DNA from 3 places in the Pseudomonas sp. G7(2022) genome. Region 2 is predicted to be linked to each of the others. Evidence: predicted binding sites of a transcription regulator. Region 2 holds the regulator's gene; each other region holds the start of a gene.
The links. Region 2 encodes sigma-54, which starts transcription at its own class of promoters, with help from an activator protein. Its sites were predicted from a motif close to ANTGGCATNNANNTTGCTNT; they were not measured.
Positions count from the first base shown of each region.

Region 1: the regulator sigma-54 is predicted to act here: its motif matches at 1,413-1,432, upstream of glnA (glutamate--ammonia ligase).
Region 3: the regulator sigma-54 is predicted to act here: its motif matches at 1,859-1,878, upstream of NE357_RS09140 (CmpA/NrtA family ABC transporter substrate-binding protein).

Region 1 covers NZ_CP109659.1:378,283-383,377, forward strand. Annotated here, with positions in the region: gene glnA (glutamate--ammonia ligase) at 1-1,318, opposite strand, end outside; gene thiI (tRNA uracil 4-sulfurtransferase ThiI) at 1,647-3,101, shown strand; gene typA (translational GTPase TypA) at 3,241-5,061, shown strand.
Region 2 covers NZ_CP109659.1:1,007,016-1,012,110, forward strand. Annotated here, with positions in the region: gene NE357_RS04380 (HPr family phosphocarrier protein) at 1-211, opposite strand, end outside; gene rapZ (RNase adapter RapZ) at 227-1,084, opposite strand; gene ptsN (PTS IIA-like nitrogen regulatory protein PtsN) at 1,087-1,551, opposite strand; gene hpf (ribosome hibernation-promoting factor, HPF/YfiA family) at 1,563-1,871, opposite strand; gene NE357_RS04400 (RNA polymerase factor sigma-54) at 1,945-3,438, opposite strand; gene lptB (LPS export ABC transporter ATP-binding protein) at 3,625-4,350, opposite strand; gene lptA (lipopolysaccharide transport periplasmic protein LptA) at 4,350-4,895, opposite strand; gene lptC (LPS export ABC transporter periplasmic protein LptC) at 4,882-5,095, opposite strand, start outside.
Region 3 covers NZ_CP109659.1:2,004,946-2,010,040, reverse strand. Annotated here, with positions in the region: gene rmf (ribosome modulation factor) at 397-612, shown strand; gene NE357_RS09145 (quinone-dependent dihydroorotate dehydrogenase) at 751-1,770, opposite strand; gene NE357_RS09140 (CmpA/NrtA family ABC transporter substrate-binding protein) at 1,993-3,204, shown strand; gene NE357_RS09135 (ANTAR domain-containing response regulator) at 3,220-3,795, shown strand; gene NE357_RS09130 (nitrate/nitrite transporter) at 4,016-5,095, shown strand, end outside.

The DNA of each region.
Region 1 (5,095 bases), 630 kb from region 2:
CGATGAAGTCGTCGGAGAATACGCCGCCCTTGGTCAGGAACGCACGGCCCTTGTCCAGCTCTTCCAGGGCTTCTTTCAGGCTGCCGCAAACTTGCGGGATCTCTTTCGCCTCTTCAGGCGGCAGGTCGTACAGGTTTTTGTCAGCAGCATCGCCTGGGTGGATCTTGTTCTGGATACCGTCCAGGCCGGCCATCAGCAGTGCTGCGAAAGCCAGGTACGGGTTGGCAGCCGGATCCGGGAAACGTGCTTCGATACGACGGCCGCGTGGGCTGTTGACGTAAGGAATACGGATCGAGGCGGAACGGTTGCGAGCCGAGTAGGCCAGCATCACCGGAGCTTCGAAACCTGGCACCAGACGCTTGTAGGAGTTGGTGGCCGGGTTGGTGAAGCCGTTCAGGGCCTTACCGTGCTTGATGATACCGCCGATGAAGTACAGGGCGGTTTCGGACAGGCCGGCATAGCCTTCGCCAGCGAAGGTGTTCTTGCCGTCTTTGGCGATGGACATGTGGACGTGCATGCCCGAGCCGTTGTCGCCGTACAGTGGCTTCGGCATGAAGGTCGCGGTGCGGCCGTAAGCGTCAGCAACGTTGTGTACAACGTATTTCAGAGTCTGAACTTCGTCAGCTTTCTTCACCAGGGTGTTGAACTTGACACCAATTTCGTTCTGACCGGCAGTCGCCACTTCGTGGTGGTGAACTTCAACGGTCTGACCCATCTCTTCCAGTGCGTTGCACATGGCGGTACGGATTTCGTGGTCGTGGTCGAACGGCGGAACCGGGAAGTAGCCGCCCTTGATACCTGGACGGTGGCCCTTGTTGCCGCCTTCCACGTCCTGATCGGACATCCACGAGCCTTGCTCGGAGTAGATCTTGAACATCGAGCCGGAGATGTCGGACTTGAACTTCACTTCGTCGAAGATGAAGAACTCAGGCTCTGGACCGGCGAATACGGTGTCACCGATACCGGTGGTCTTCAGGTATTCCTCGGCGCGGTGGGCAATGGCGCGCGGGTCGCGATCGTAACCTTGCATGGTCGAAGGTTCGATGATGTCGCAAACCAGGATCAGGGTCGGCTCTTCGGTGAACGGGTCCAGAACGGCAGTTTCGTCGTCCGGCAGCAGGATCATGTCGGAGGCTTCGATGCCTTTCCAGCCAGCGATGGAGGAACCGTCGAACATCTTGCCAACTTCGAAGAAGTCGTCTTCCAGCGCATCGCGAGCCGGCATGGTCACGTGGTGCTGAGTGCCTTTGGTGTCCGTGAAGCGCAGATCAATCCACTTGACGTCATGATCTTTGATGAGTTGAACCGACTTCGACATAGTGTCCTCCGGGTGGCTTAGGGCTGGTAGTGGATGCCCTTAAATGTTGGTGATGCCGGCGCGAATACTCTGCCAAGGCAACCTGCCTCACAAGGGAGCAAATTGCATGCCAGTGCCCCAGCATGGGTTTTTTGCCCCAAATTCACGCTTATAAAGGTGCAAAGCGCAGAAAGAGAGAAAATCTCGCCCTCTAATGTAGCGCTATAAGTCGAAAATGACCCGTTTTGGTGCATGCAAAACCTTCTGCACATTAACTGGTTAAACCTTGAGCAATTTCCGCTATAATCCGCGCCCCCCTTTTTCGGCTGGCCCAGCGCGCGCTGTTTTCATGAAACTAATCGTAAAAGTCTTCCCCGAGATCACCATCAAAAGCCGACCTGTCCGGACGAAATTCATCCGCCAGCTGGCCAAGAACATCCGCACCGTGCTCCGCGACCTGGACCCGGCCGTGGTGGTGAACGGTGTGTGGGACAATCTCGAGCTGGAAACCCGCGTGACCGATCCCAAGGCCCTGAAAGAGATGGGCGAACGCCTGACCTGCATGCCGGGCATCGCGCACTTTCTGCAGATCGACGAGTACCCGCTGGGTGACTTCGACGACATCACCGAGAAGTGCAAACAGCACTATGGCGATGCACTGGCCGGGAAGATTTTCTCGGTGCGCTGCAAGCGTGCGGGCAAGCATGCCTTCAGCTCGATGGACGTCGAAAAATACGTCGGCAGCAAGCTGCGCCGTGAGTGCGGTGCCGCCGGTATCGACCTGAAAGCGCCGGAAATCGAAGTCCGCATCGAGGTTCGCGACAAACGGTTGTTTGTCATCCACAGCCAGCACAATGGCATCGGCGGCTACCCGCTCGGTGCGCTGGAGCAGACGCTGGTATTGATGTCCGGCGGCTTCGACTCGACGGTTGCGGCCTACCAGATCATGCGTCGCGGTCTGATGGCGCACTTCTGCTTCTTCAATCTGGGCGGTCGTGCCCACGAATTGGGCGTAATGGAAGTCGCGCATTTCATCTGGAAGAAGTACGGCAGCTCGCAACGCGTGCTATTTGTCAGTGTTCCGTTCGAAGAAGTGCTGGGCGAAATTCTCGGCAAGGTCGATAACAGTCATATGGGCGTCGTATTGAAGCGTATGATGTTGCGCGCCTCCTCGGCCATCGCCGAGCGCCTGCATATTGATGCGCTGGTCACCGGCGAGGCGATCTCCCAGGTGTCGAGCCAGACGCTGCCGAACCTGTCGGTGATTGACTGCGTGACCGATAAGCTGGTCCTGCGTCCACTGATCGTCGCCCACAAGCAAGATATCATCGACACGGCCAACGAGATCGGCACCGCCGATTTCGCCCGGCACATGCCGGAGTACTGCGGGGTCATTTCGGTCAATCCGAAGACAGCCGCCAAGCGTGGTCGCGTTGAGCACGAAGAGCAGGAATTCGACATGGCGGTGCTCGAGCGTGCGCTCGCAAACGCCAGACTGGTGCCGATTGATCGGGTGATCGACGAATTGGGCCAGGATTTGCAAATCGAAGAAGTCAGCGAGGCACTGGCCGGCCAGATCGTCATCGACATCCGTCACCCGGATGCCGCCGAGGATGAGCCGCTGGAGCTCGAGGGCATAGAAGTACAGACGATGCCGTTCTATGCAGTGAACGCACGTTTCAAGGAACTGGACCCTACTCGCCAGTACCTGCTGTATTGCGACAAAGGCGTGATGAGTCGCCTGCATGCTCACCATTTGCTCAGTGAGGGGCATGCCAATGTGCGCGTTTATCGACCGAGCTAAGTGCCCGGGGCTGTTTGCCTGTGGCCTGCGTCACCGGCCCCCCGACACCGCCGTCAAGCTGTAACGGCCATGCCGGACACTACTGCTAATCGCTGCCAAGACTTGTCAGCAAACCGAATCCTCTGATCGAGATACACAAGTGATCGAAAATCTACGCAACATCGCCATCATTGCCCACGTTGACCATGGTAAGACCACCCTGGTAGACAAACTCCTGCGTCAATCCGGCACCCTGGAGCGCAACGAGCTCAACGACGAGCGCGTGATGGACTCCAACGACCAGGAAAAAGAGCGCGGCATTACCATTCTGGCGAAAAACACCGCCATCAACTGGAACGGCTACCACATCAACATCGTGGACACCCCGGGCCACGCCGACTTCGGCGGCGAAGTCGAGCGCGTAATGTCCATGGTTGACTCCGTGCTGCTGCTGGTCGACGCTCAAGACGGCCCTATGCCGCAAACCCGTTTCGTGACCAAGAAGGCTTTCGAAGCCGGCCTGCGTCCAATCGTGGTCATCAACAAGGTTGACCGTCCGGGCGCGCGTCCTGACTGGGTTCTGGACCAGATCTTCGATCTGTTCGACAACCTGGGCGCTACCGAAGAACAACTGGACTTCCAGGTTGTTTACGCTTCGGCCCTGAACGGCATCGCCGGTCTGGACCACACCGCCATGGGCGAAGACATGACCGCGCTGTACCAGGCGGTAGTCGACCACGTTCCGCCTCCGGCTGTTGACCGTGACGGTCCGTTCCAGATGCAGGTCTCCGCTCTGGACTACAACAGCTTCCTGGGTGTTATCGGTGTTGGCCGTATCGCTCGTGGTCGCGTCAAGCCGAACACTCCGGTTGTCGCTATCAGCGCCGATGGCAAGCGCCGCAACGGTCGTATCCTGAAGCTGATGGGTCACCACGGTCTGCACCGCGTTGACGTTGAAGAAGCTGCAGCTGGCGACATCGTCTGCATCAGCGGTTTCGACGAGCTGTTCATCTCCGACACCCTGTGCGACATCAACACCGTCGAGGCGATGAAGCCTCTGACCGTTGACGAGCCAACCGTTTCCATGACCTTCCAGGTAAACGACTCGCCATTCTGCGGTAAAGAAGGCAAGTTCGTGACTTCCCGTAACATCAAGGATCGTCTGGACAAAGAGCTGCTGTACAACGTTGCACTGCGCGTTGAAGAAGGCGACTCGGCTGACAAGTTCAAGGTTTCCGGCCGTGGTGAGCTGCACCTCTCGGTACTGATCGAAACCATGCGTCGCGAAGGCTTCGAGCTGGCCCTGGGCCGTCCTGAAGTGATCATCCGTGAAGTTGACGGCGTGAAGCAGGAACCGTTCGAAAACGTCACCATCGACATCCCTGAAGAATCCCAGGGCAAGGTCATGGAAGAAATGGGTCTGCGTAAAGGCGACCTGAGCAACATGGTGCCGGATGGCAAAGGCCGTGTTCGTCTGGAATACAACATCCCTGCTCGCGGTCTGATCGGTTTCCGTAACCAGTTCCTGACCCTGACCAACGGTGCTGGCATCCTGACCTCGATCTTCGACCGTTACGCTCCAGTGAAGTCGGGCCACATGTCCGGCCGTCAGAACGGCGTTCTGGTTTCGGTTGAAACCGGCAAGGCGCTGACCTACTCCCTGGAAACCCTGCAGGCTCGTGGCAAGCTGTTCGTAGAACACGGCCAGGAGATCTACAACGGTCAGATCGTTGGTCAGAACTCCCGCGACAACGACCTGGGTGTAAACCCGACCAAAGGCAAGAAGCTCGACAACATGCGTGCTTCGGGTAAAGACGAAACCATCGCTCTGGTTCCACCTGTTCGCTTCACCCTGGAACAGGCTCTGGAATACATCCAGGAAGACGAGCTGTGCGAAGTCACTCCTAAGTCCATCCGTCTTCGCAAGAAGATCCTGGACGAAAGCGAGCGTACCCGCGCTGCCAAGAAAGCCAAGGCGTAAGATTTAGCCAGGCTTGAAAAAAACGCCCCCGGTC
Region 2 (5,095 bases):
GATGACCCTCGGTACTCAGGTAGATTTTGGTGCCCTTGCCGGCCGCGAGCATCATCATCGCCATGATGCTTTTGCCATCAACCGTGGTTTCGGGGGTGCGACCTACTCTGATCGTGCAGTCGGGATACTGACCCGCCACGCCCACGAACTTTGCCGACGCCCGGGCATGCAGTCCCAGTTTGTTGATGATTTCGATTTCCAGAGCAGGCATCGCGGTGTGAATCCTTTAGCTGAGGTCGCGGTGGCGGACCTGGACGTTTTTCAGGGTTTTCTGCAGGGCCTGACCCAGACGTTCGGTCAGGTAGACGGAGCGGTGATGCCCGCCGGTGCAGCCAATGGCAATGGTCACGTAGGCACGATTGCTCGCAGCGAAGCGCGGCAGCCATTTGAACAGATAGGCGTAGATGTCCTGAAACATCTCTTCGACTTCCGGCTGCGCCGCCAGATACTCGGCCACCGGCTCATCGAGCCCGGACTGTGCGCGCAGCTCCGGTTTCCAGTACGGGTTGGGCAGGCAGCGTACATCGAACACCAGATCCGCATCCACCGGCATGCCGCGTTTGAAACCGAACGACTCCACCAGAAATGCCGTGCCCGGCTCAGGCTGGTTCAGCAGCCGCAGCTTGATGGTGTCGCGCAACTGATACAGGTTCAGATTGGTGGTATTGACCTTCAGGTCGGCCAGATCGGCGATGGGGCCCAGCAGGGCGGTTTCATCGTCGATTGCCTCGGCCAGCGAACGGTTGGCGCTGCTCAGCGGGTGACGGCGACGGGTTTCCGAGAAACGCTTGAGCAGGGTTTCTTCGTCGGCGTCCAGGTACAGAACGTCGCACTGGATGTGTCGACTGCGAACTTCTTCAAGCAATTCCGGGAAGCGCGAGAGGTGGCTTGGCAGGTTGCGTGCATCGATCGACACCGCGACCAGTGGTTGAGACAGTTCAGTATGAATCAGCGCGCGCTCCGCCAGCTCCGGCAACAGGCCGGCCGGCAGATTGTCGATGCAGTAGTAACCGTTGTCCTCAAGGACATCCAGTGCGGTGCTTTTGCCCGAGCCGGAACGGCCACTGACGATGATCAAGCGCATGTTTAGTGCCCGTTTTGCTCGTCCAGGACAACCTGATACAAGGCTTCGTTAGTCGTGGCGCGACGCAGTTTCTCGCGCACTTCCTTGCGGTCGAGCATGCTGGCTATCTGGCGCAGCAGCTCCAGGTGCGCATCGGTGGCAGCTTCCGGGACCAGCAACACGAACAGCAGGTCGACCGGTGCGCCATCGATGGCATCGAAATCTATTGGGGCTTCCAGGTGCATCAGGGCACTGATGGGCGATTCACAGCCCTTGAGGCGACAGTGGGGAATGGCGATGCCGTTGCCAAAACCCGTCGAGCCGAGTTTTTCACGGGCAATCAGCGCCTCGAAGACATCTTGCATCTCCAGATCCGGGACTTCCCGGGCGATCAGGTTGGCAATTTGTTCGAGGGCTTTCTTTTTACTGCCGCCCGGCACGTTCACCAGGGAACGGCCGGGGGTCAGGATGCTTTCAAGTCGGATCATGGGGGTGGGGGTTATCGACCGGTAGCGCCCTGGAGCAGGCTCTGGGTCTTTTCCTTATGCTTTTTGAGTTGTTTATCAAGCTTGTCGGTCAGCGCGTCGATCGCTGCGTACATATCGGTATGTTCCGCGTTTGCGACGACCTCGTTGCCGGGAATATGCAGCGTGGCTTCGATTTTCTGCTTCAGCTTTTCGACGCACATCGTGACTTGCACGTTGGTGATCTTGTCGAAATGTCCCTCAAGCCTCTTGAGCTTTTGCTCAACGTACTCACGGAGAGGTTGGGTAACTTCCAGTTGGTGTCCACTGATGTTGACTTGCATACAGCTTCTCCTTCGTTGCCAGTGCATAAAGCGGCAGGCCGAAGAGCCTGCCACTGGAACGCTGTAACGTGGCTTACATCAACCGCTTGCGTTCGCTCGAAGGCGCGATTCCCAGGGATTCGCGGTACTTGGCGACGGTGCGGCGAGCCACCTGAATGCCTTGTGCCTCCAGTAAACCAGCGATCTTGCTGTCACTCAACGGCTTTTTCTGATTTTCCGCGGCGACCAGTTTCTTGATGATCGCGCGGATCGCCGTGGACGAGCATTCGCCGCCTTCGGAGGTGCTGACATGGCTGGAGAAAAAGTATTTCAGTTCATATATGCCCCGCGGGGTATGCATGAATTTTTGCGTGGTCACCCGGGAAATCGTCGACTCGTGCATACCCACCGCTTCAGCGATGTCGTGCAGCACCAGTGGCTTCATGGCTTCGTCGCCGTACTCCAGGAATCCGCGCTGATGTTCGACGATCTGAGTGGCTACCTTCATCAGGGTTTCGTTGCGACTCTGCAGACTCTTGATGAACCAGCGGGCTTCCTGCAACTGATTGCGCATGAAGGTATTGTCGGCGCTGGTGTCGGCGCGGCGCACGAAACCGGCGTATTGGGCGTTGACCCGCAGGCGTGGCACGGATTCCTGGTTCAGCTCGACGAGCCAGCGCTCGTTGTCCTTGCGCACGATCACGTCGGGTACCACGTATTCGGCTTCGGTGGACTCGATTTGCGAGCCGGGGCGCGGGTTGAGGCTCTGGACCAGTTCGATGACCTGGCGCAGTTCATCTTCCTTGAGCTTCATGCGCCGCATCAACTGGCTGTAGTCGCGGCTGCCGAGCAGGTCGATGTAATCGGTGACCAGACGCTTGGCTTCCGCCAGCCAGGGGGTCTTGGTCGATAGCTGGCGCAATTGCAGCAGCAGGCATTCACTCAGGTTGCGGGCGCCGATGCCGGCGGGTTCAAACTGCTGGATGCGGTGCAGGACGGCTTCGATCTCGTCCAGCTCGATGTCGAGTTCCGGATCGAATGCGTCGAGAATTTCTTCGAGGGTTTCATCGAGGTAGCCCTGATTGTTGATGCAGTCGATCAGGGTGACAGCGATCAGGCGGTCGGTGTCGGACATCGGCGCCAGGTTCAGTTGCCACAGCAAGTGGCTTTGCAGGCTTTCACCGGCAGAGGTGCGGGTGGTGAAATCCCACTCGTCGTCATCGCTGCTGGGCAGGCTGCTGGCGCTGGTCTGGTAGACATCTTCCCAGGCGGTGTCCACAGGGAGTTCGTTGGGGATGCGCTCGTTCCATTCGCCGTCCTCGAGATTGTCGACCGTCGGCGCGGTTTCCTGATAGGAAGGTTCCTGGATCTCGGTGTTGGGTTTCTGTTCGGCGTTGTCGGCCAGCGGGTCGGAATTGTCGAAGTCGTCGCCGTCTTCCTGGCGTTCGAGCATCGGGTTGGATTCCAGCGCCTCCTGGATTTCCTGTTGCAGATCCAGGGTCGACAATTGGAGCAGGCGGATGGCCTGTTGCAGCTGCGGTGTCATCGTCAGCTGCTGGCCCATTCTCAAGACTAGCGATGGTTTCATGGCAGGGGCTTAACACCTTATTCGCCGGCGCTATGCGCCATCCACTACAGGGCGCCGGAGCGCCAAACTTAAGCAAATTATATGCCTGAAACTGTCGTGTTTGCCTAGAGCGCTGTAACAATAAAAGCCTATAAAAATGCGCTTCAACGTTACAGCACCCGGACGGCCGCTCGAATACCGTCGCGCTTACAGGCGGAACTCGTGACCCAGGTACACTTCCTTCACCAGATCGTTGGCGAGGATGGTCGCGGAGTCGCCTTCGGCAATCAGTTGGCCGTCGTTGACGATGTAGGCTGTTTCGCAAATATCCAGCGTCTCGCGGACGTTGTGGTCGGTGATCAGCACACCGATGCCCTTGGCCTTGAGGTGGTGGATGATCTGCTTGATGTCGCCCACGGAGATCGGGTCGACACCGGCGAATGGTTCGTCGAGCAGAATGAACTTCGGCGCCGTAGCCAGTGCGCGAGCGATCTCCACGCGGCGGCGCTCACCACCGGACAGGCTCATGCCGAGGTTGTCGCGAATGTGGCTGATGTGGAATTCCTGCAGCAGGCTTTCCAGCTCCTTGCGACGACCGGCCTTGTCGAGCTCCTGACGGGTTTCGAGGATGGCCATGATGTTGTCGGCGACCGACAGTTTGCGAAAGATCGACGCTTCCTGCGGCAGATAACCGATACCGGCTTTCGCGCGACCGTGCATGGGCTGGTGACTGACGTCCAGGTCGTCGATCAGTACGCGACCCTGATCGGCCTGAACCAGGCCGACGATCATGTAGAAGCACGTGGTCTTGCCGGCGCCGTTCGGGCCGAGCAGACCGACGATCTGACCGCTGTCAATCGACAGGCTGACGTCGCGCACGACCTGGCGGCTTTTATAGGCCTTGGCCAGGTGCTGAGCTTTCAGAGTTGCCATTACTGGGTTTTCTCGTCGGTTTTCTTCTTCGGCTGGATCACCATGTCGATGCGCGGACGCGCTTCGGTGACCTTGCTGCCAGTGGCTCGACCGGCGCTGGCCAGTTTTTTCACCGTGTCATAGACGATTTTCTCGCCCTGAGTGGTGTTGTTGTCCTTGTCGACGACTTTTGCCTTGTCGATCAGCACGACGCGGTTCTGCGCAGCGTGGTACTGAATCGTCACGCCCCAGCCCTGGACGGGTTTGGCATCACCGGCAGTCTGCAGCTGCTCGAAGTAGGCGAGGTTGCCCACCGAAGTCACGACGTCGATGTCACCGTTAGGCGCGCGGGTCATGGTCACGGTGTTGCCTTTGACGATCATCGAACCCTGGGTGATGATCACATCGCCCTTATAGGTCGCGATGCCATTCTTGTCATCGAGCTGAGCGTCGTCAGCCTGGATGCGGATCGGTTGCTGACTATCGTTCGGCAGAGCCCAGGCGCTCACGCTTCCCAGTGCTGCGCCCAGACTGAGCAAAATAGGGAGGGTTTTAACGAGCCTCATACTGTCCTCTTACGTTCGATAGCAGGTGTATCCTGCTTTCCTTCAAATACGCTTTCATTCCCACGCCGGTCGATACACCGCCAGCGCCGTCGATTCTAACGGGTTGCTGGGTCTGCGCATATTGCTGCTGAGGGAACACCGTCATTCGGGTGCTGGTGATCAGGGTGTCGCGGTTCTTTTCGTCGGTACGCTTGATCCGG
Region 3 (5,095 bases), 1.0 Mb from region 2:
CTTAGATGCCGGGACAGATAAAAAAGTTGATGCAACAAAATGACTCAAAGCAACCCTTCGTCGAATAGTACCCCAGCGTAAACGTGGGTCATTCTCACTAAAGGATTAACCTCATCATCTAGCGCGGGGCCGATCATACCGGGGTTTGGCCAATGAACACTGGATAAATACGCGGTTACTTATGGCAATAGCATCTTTTTCGTTACGTCCTTATGACAAAACGGTCATTCCATCGATGTGACTCATTGGTTAGAACTGGACACAGGTTGACGTCGCAACGGCGTCAACACCTTGGCTCGCCACGCCGGCAGCGAGCCGCCAACGGCAGAGTTTTTCTGCCAGACCTCAATTGAGGTCGACGCGACAAAAACAGTCAACAAGTGAGGGAAACACCCTATGAGAAGACTTAAGCGTGATCCGTTGGAAAGAGCATTTTTGCGCGGATATCAATATGGCGTTGGTGGCAAATCCCGTGAGCTTTGCCCATTTACTCTACCGTCGGTACGTCAAGCCTGGATCAACGGCTGGCGAGAAGGACGCGGCGACAACTGGGACGGTATGACCGGCACTGCGGGAATCCACAGACTCAACGAACTTCACGCCGTCGGCTGACACAGGGCACTTATTGCGACACGACAATCTGATTTCGTAACAACCTGATCACCATGCACGTCCTTCCCGGACGGCGGGCTACGGCCCAGGGGCTCCTTCGAGGAGCCCTTTTTTATGCCTGCCTTTCATGTCCGCCGATCAGCGTTTGGCGGCGATGGCGTCCACGGATTCGCGGATCAGCGCCGGGCCCTTGTAGATGAAGCCCGAGTAGATCTGCACCAGACTCGCGCCAGCAGCGATCTTCTCGGCCGCATGCTTGCCTTCGGTGATACCGCCCGCCGCGATGATCGGCAGTTTGCCACCCAGCTCGGACGCCAGCACTTTCACGGTGTGGGTGCTCTTTTCACGCACCGGCGCGCCGGAAAGGCCACCCGCCTCGTCGCCGTGTTCCATGCCTTCGACGCCCACGCGGCTGAGGGTGGTGTTGGTGGCGATCACCGCGTCCATCCCGGTTTCGATCAGCGCCTGGGCGACTTGCGCGGTTTCCTCGTCGGTCATGTCCGGCGCGATCTTGATCGCCAGTGGTACATGTTTGCCGTGACGCAGGGCCAGTTCGGCGCGGCGCGTGGCCAGGTCCGCCAGCAATTGCTTGAGCGAATCGCCGAATTGCAGGCTGCGCAGGCCCGGGGTGTTCGGCGAGCTGACGTTGACCGTGACGTAGCTGGCGTGGGCGTAGACCTTGTCCAGGCAGATCAGGTAGTCATCCACCGCGCGCTCGACCGGGGTGTCGAAGTTCTTGCCGATGTTGATCCCCAGCACGCCTTTGTATTTGGCCGCCGCCACCCGCGCCAGCAGGTTATCCACACCGAGGTTGTTGAAACCCATGCGGTTGATGATCGCCTCGGCTTCCGGCAGGCGGAAAATCCGTGGTTTCGGGTTGCCCGGCTGCGGACGCGGGGTCACGGTGCCGATTTCGACAAAACCGAACCCCAGCTGGGCGAAGCCGTCGATGGCCGCGCCGTTCTTGTCCAGACCGGCCGCCAGACCCACAGGATTCGGGAACTGCAGGCCCATGACAGTCACCGGCAGCGACGCCGGCGCCTTGCACAGCAAGCCGTTGAGGCCCAAACGCCCGCCCGCGCCGATCAGATCCAGCGACAGATCGTGGGAGGTTTCCGGGGAAAGTTTGAACAACAGCTGACGGGCCAGGGTGTACATGGACGGCTATGACTCGGGCGGCGAAAAGAGGCGGCGATTATAGCCGGGCATCGCCCCGCCGCGCGAGGCGCACGGGTAAATCGGTGCGCATGGCATATGCCTTGCACCTTCCTCGGCATCAGCCTGCAGGCCAATGGTGGCGTGCAGGCAAGGACAATGGCGTCGTCTCTCGGTTTTGCGCGGGCAAAGCCTGGGACGGCGTTTTTTTTGAGGGTGGCTTTCATGACTCAAACCTCCGCCGGGCCGCTGGCCTGGGTCAACGGCAGCGATGCCCCGGAAAAAAGCGCGATCAACCTGGGCTTCATGGCCCTGAGCGACTGCGCCTCGCTGGTGGTCGCCGCCACCCAGGGCTTTGCCCAGCCTTACGGCCTGACCCTGAACCTCAAGCGCCAGAGTTCCTGGGCCAACCTGCGGGACAATCTGGTCAGCGGCGAACTCGATGCCGCCCACAGCCTCTACGGCCTGATCTACGCGGTGCACCTGGGCATCGGCGGCGTCGCGCCGACCGACATGGCGGTGCTGATGGGCCTGAACCAGAACGGTCAGAGTCTCAACCTGTCCCACGGTTTGCAGGGCCTGGGCGTGACCGGTCCTGAAGCGCTGCACCACCATGTGCACCAAACCCGCGCAAAACTGACCTTCGCCCAGACCTTTCCGACCGGCACCCATGCCATGTGGCTGTATTACTGGCTGGCGAGCCAGGGCATTCATCCGTTGCAGGATGTCGACAGCGTGGTCGTGCCGCCGCCACAAATGGTTGCGCACCTGCAGGCCGGTCGCATCGACGGTTTCTGCGTCGGCGAGCCGTGGGCCGCCAGCGCCGTGCAACAGAATCTTGGCTTCACACTGGCCACCAGCCAGACCATCTGGCCCGATCACCCGGAAAAAGTTCTCGGCTGCACCCGCGCCTTCGTCGAGCAATACCCCAACACCGCCCGCGCGCTGGTGATGGCGATCCTCGAAGCCAGCCGTTTCATCGAAGAGAGCCCGGAAAACCGCCGCAGCACCGCCCAGTTGCTGAGCGCAGCGGAATACCTCGACGCCCCGGTGTCCTGCATCGAACCGCGCTTTCTCGGCGACTACGACGACGGCCTGGGCAATCGCTGGCAGGACCCGCACGCCCTGCGCTTTCATGGCGATGGCGCGGTAAACCTGCCTTACCTGTCGGACGGCATGTGGTTCATGACCCAGTTCCGCCGCTGGGGTTTGCTGCGCGATGACCCGGATTACCTCGCCGTCGCCCGGCAGGTGCAACAACTGGAGATCTATCGCGACGCGGCGACTGCCGTGGGCGTCGCGGCCTGGGGCAAAGACATGCGCAGCAGCCAGTTGATCGACGGCAAGATCTGGGACGGCAGCGATCCGGCCGCCTATGCCCGGAGCTTCAAGCTCCACGCGCTGAGCGACAGCGCGCCCCTTCTCGCCCAGCGCTGACAGGAGACCGCGAACATGCTGCGCATTCTGCTGATCAACGACACCGCGAAAAAAGTCGGGCGCCTGAAAGCCGCGCTGACCGAGGCCGGTTTCGAGGTGATCGACGAGTCGGGCCTGACCATCGACCTGCCGGCGCGCGTCGAAACGGTGCGTCCGGACGTGATCCTGATCGATACCGAGTCACCGAGCCGCGATGTGATGGAACAAGTGGTGCTGGTCAGCCGCGACCAGCCCCGGCCGATCGTGATGTTCACCGACGAGCACGACCCCGGCGTGATGCGTCAGGCGATCAAGTCCGGGGTCAGTGCCTACATCGTCGAGGGCATTCACGCACAACGCCTGCAGCCGATTCTCGACGTGGCCATGGCCCGTTTCGAGAGCGATCAGGCCTTGCGCGCCCAGCTTCAGGCCCGCGACCAGCAACTGGCCGAACGCAAGCGCATCGAACTGGCCAAGGGGTTGCTGATGAAAATGAAGGATTGCAACGAAGAAGAGGCCTACACCCTGATGCGCCGCCAGGCCATGAGCCGCCAGCAGAAACTGATCCAGGTCGCCGAACAGATCATCGCGATGAGCGAATTGCTTGGCTGAGCTGGCACAGATCTCGCTAAGCAATCGCTACAGGTAACCAACGGCGGTTGCCCCACCCACGACAAAGACGTCGCTCACCTTCTTCGCCCCTTTCGGCGATCCGGGTAGCGGCGTTTTTGCGTTTTGGCCCCATTGACCGGGGCCGGTGGTGCGGCCGTGGCGGCGCCCCACTGTGCTGGTTCTGATTCCTTCCCGAGATTCTCTACCGCTGAGGTGCGCGATGAATAAAAGCTTCTGGAAATCCGGCCACACCCCGACCCTGTTCGCGGCCTTCCTGTATTTCGATCTGAGTTTCATGGTCTGGTACCTGCTCGGCCCTCTGGCGGTACAAATCGCCGCTGACCTGCACCTGACCACCCAACAACGCGGCCTCGTGGTGGCCACGCCGATTCTGGCCGGCGCCGCGCTGCGCTTTGCGATGGGCATGCTTGCCGATCGCCTGTCGCCGAAAACCGCCGGGCTGATCGGCCAGGTGATCGTGATCTGCGCGCTGTTCGGCGCCTGGAAACTCGGCATCCACAGTTACGAACAAGCCTTGTTGCTTGGCCTGTTCCTCGGCATGGCCGGCGCTTCATTCGCCGTGGCGCTGCCGCTGGCCTCGCAGTGGTATCCGCCGGAGCATCAGGGCAAGGCGATGGGCATCGCCGGCGCCGGCAACTCCGGCACCGTATTCGCGGCGCTGATCGCCCCGGTACTGGCAGCGGCGTTCGGCTGGAGCAACGTGTTCGGTTTCGCCCTGATTCCGCTGATCCTGACCCTGGTACTGTTTGCCTGGCTGGCGAAAAACGCGCCGGAGCGGCCAAAGGCCAAATCCATGGCTGACTACTTCAAAGCTCTGGGCGACCGCGACAGTTGGTGGTTCATGTTTTTCTACAGCGTCACCTTCGGCGGTTTCATCGGCCTGGCCAGCGCCCTGCCCGGTTACTTCAACGATCAATACGGCCTGAGCCCGGTCACCGCCGGTTACTACACCGCCGCCTGCGTGTTCGGTGGCAGCCTGATGCGACCGCTGGGCGGCGCGCTGGCTGACCGTTTCGGCGGGATTCGCACCTTGCTGGCGATGTACACGGTGGCGGCGGTCTGCATTGCAGCGGTCGGATTCAACCTGCCCAGTTCCTACGCGGCGCTGGCGCTTTTCGTCTGCACCATGCTCGGTCTTGGCGCGGGTAACGGCGCGGTGTTCCAACTGGTGCCACAGCGCTTTCGCCGGGAGATCGGCGTGATGACCGGGCTGATCGGCATGGCCGGCGGCATCGGCGGTTTTGCTTTGGCGGCGGGCATGGGCGCGATCAAACAGAGC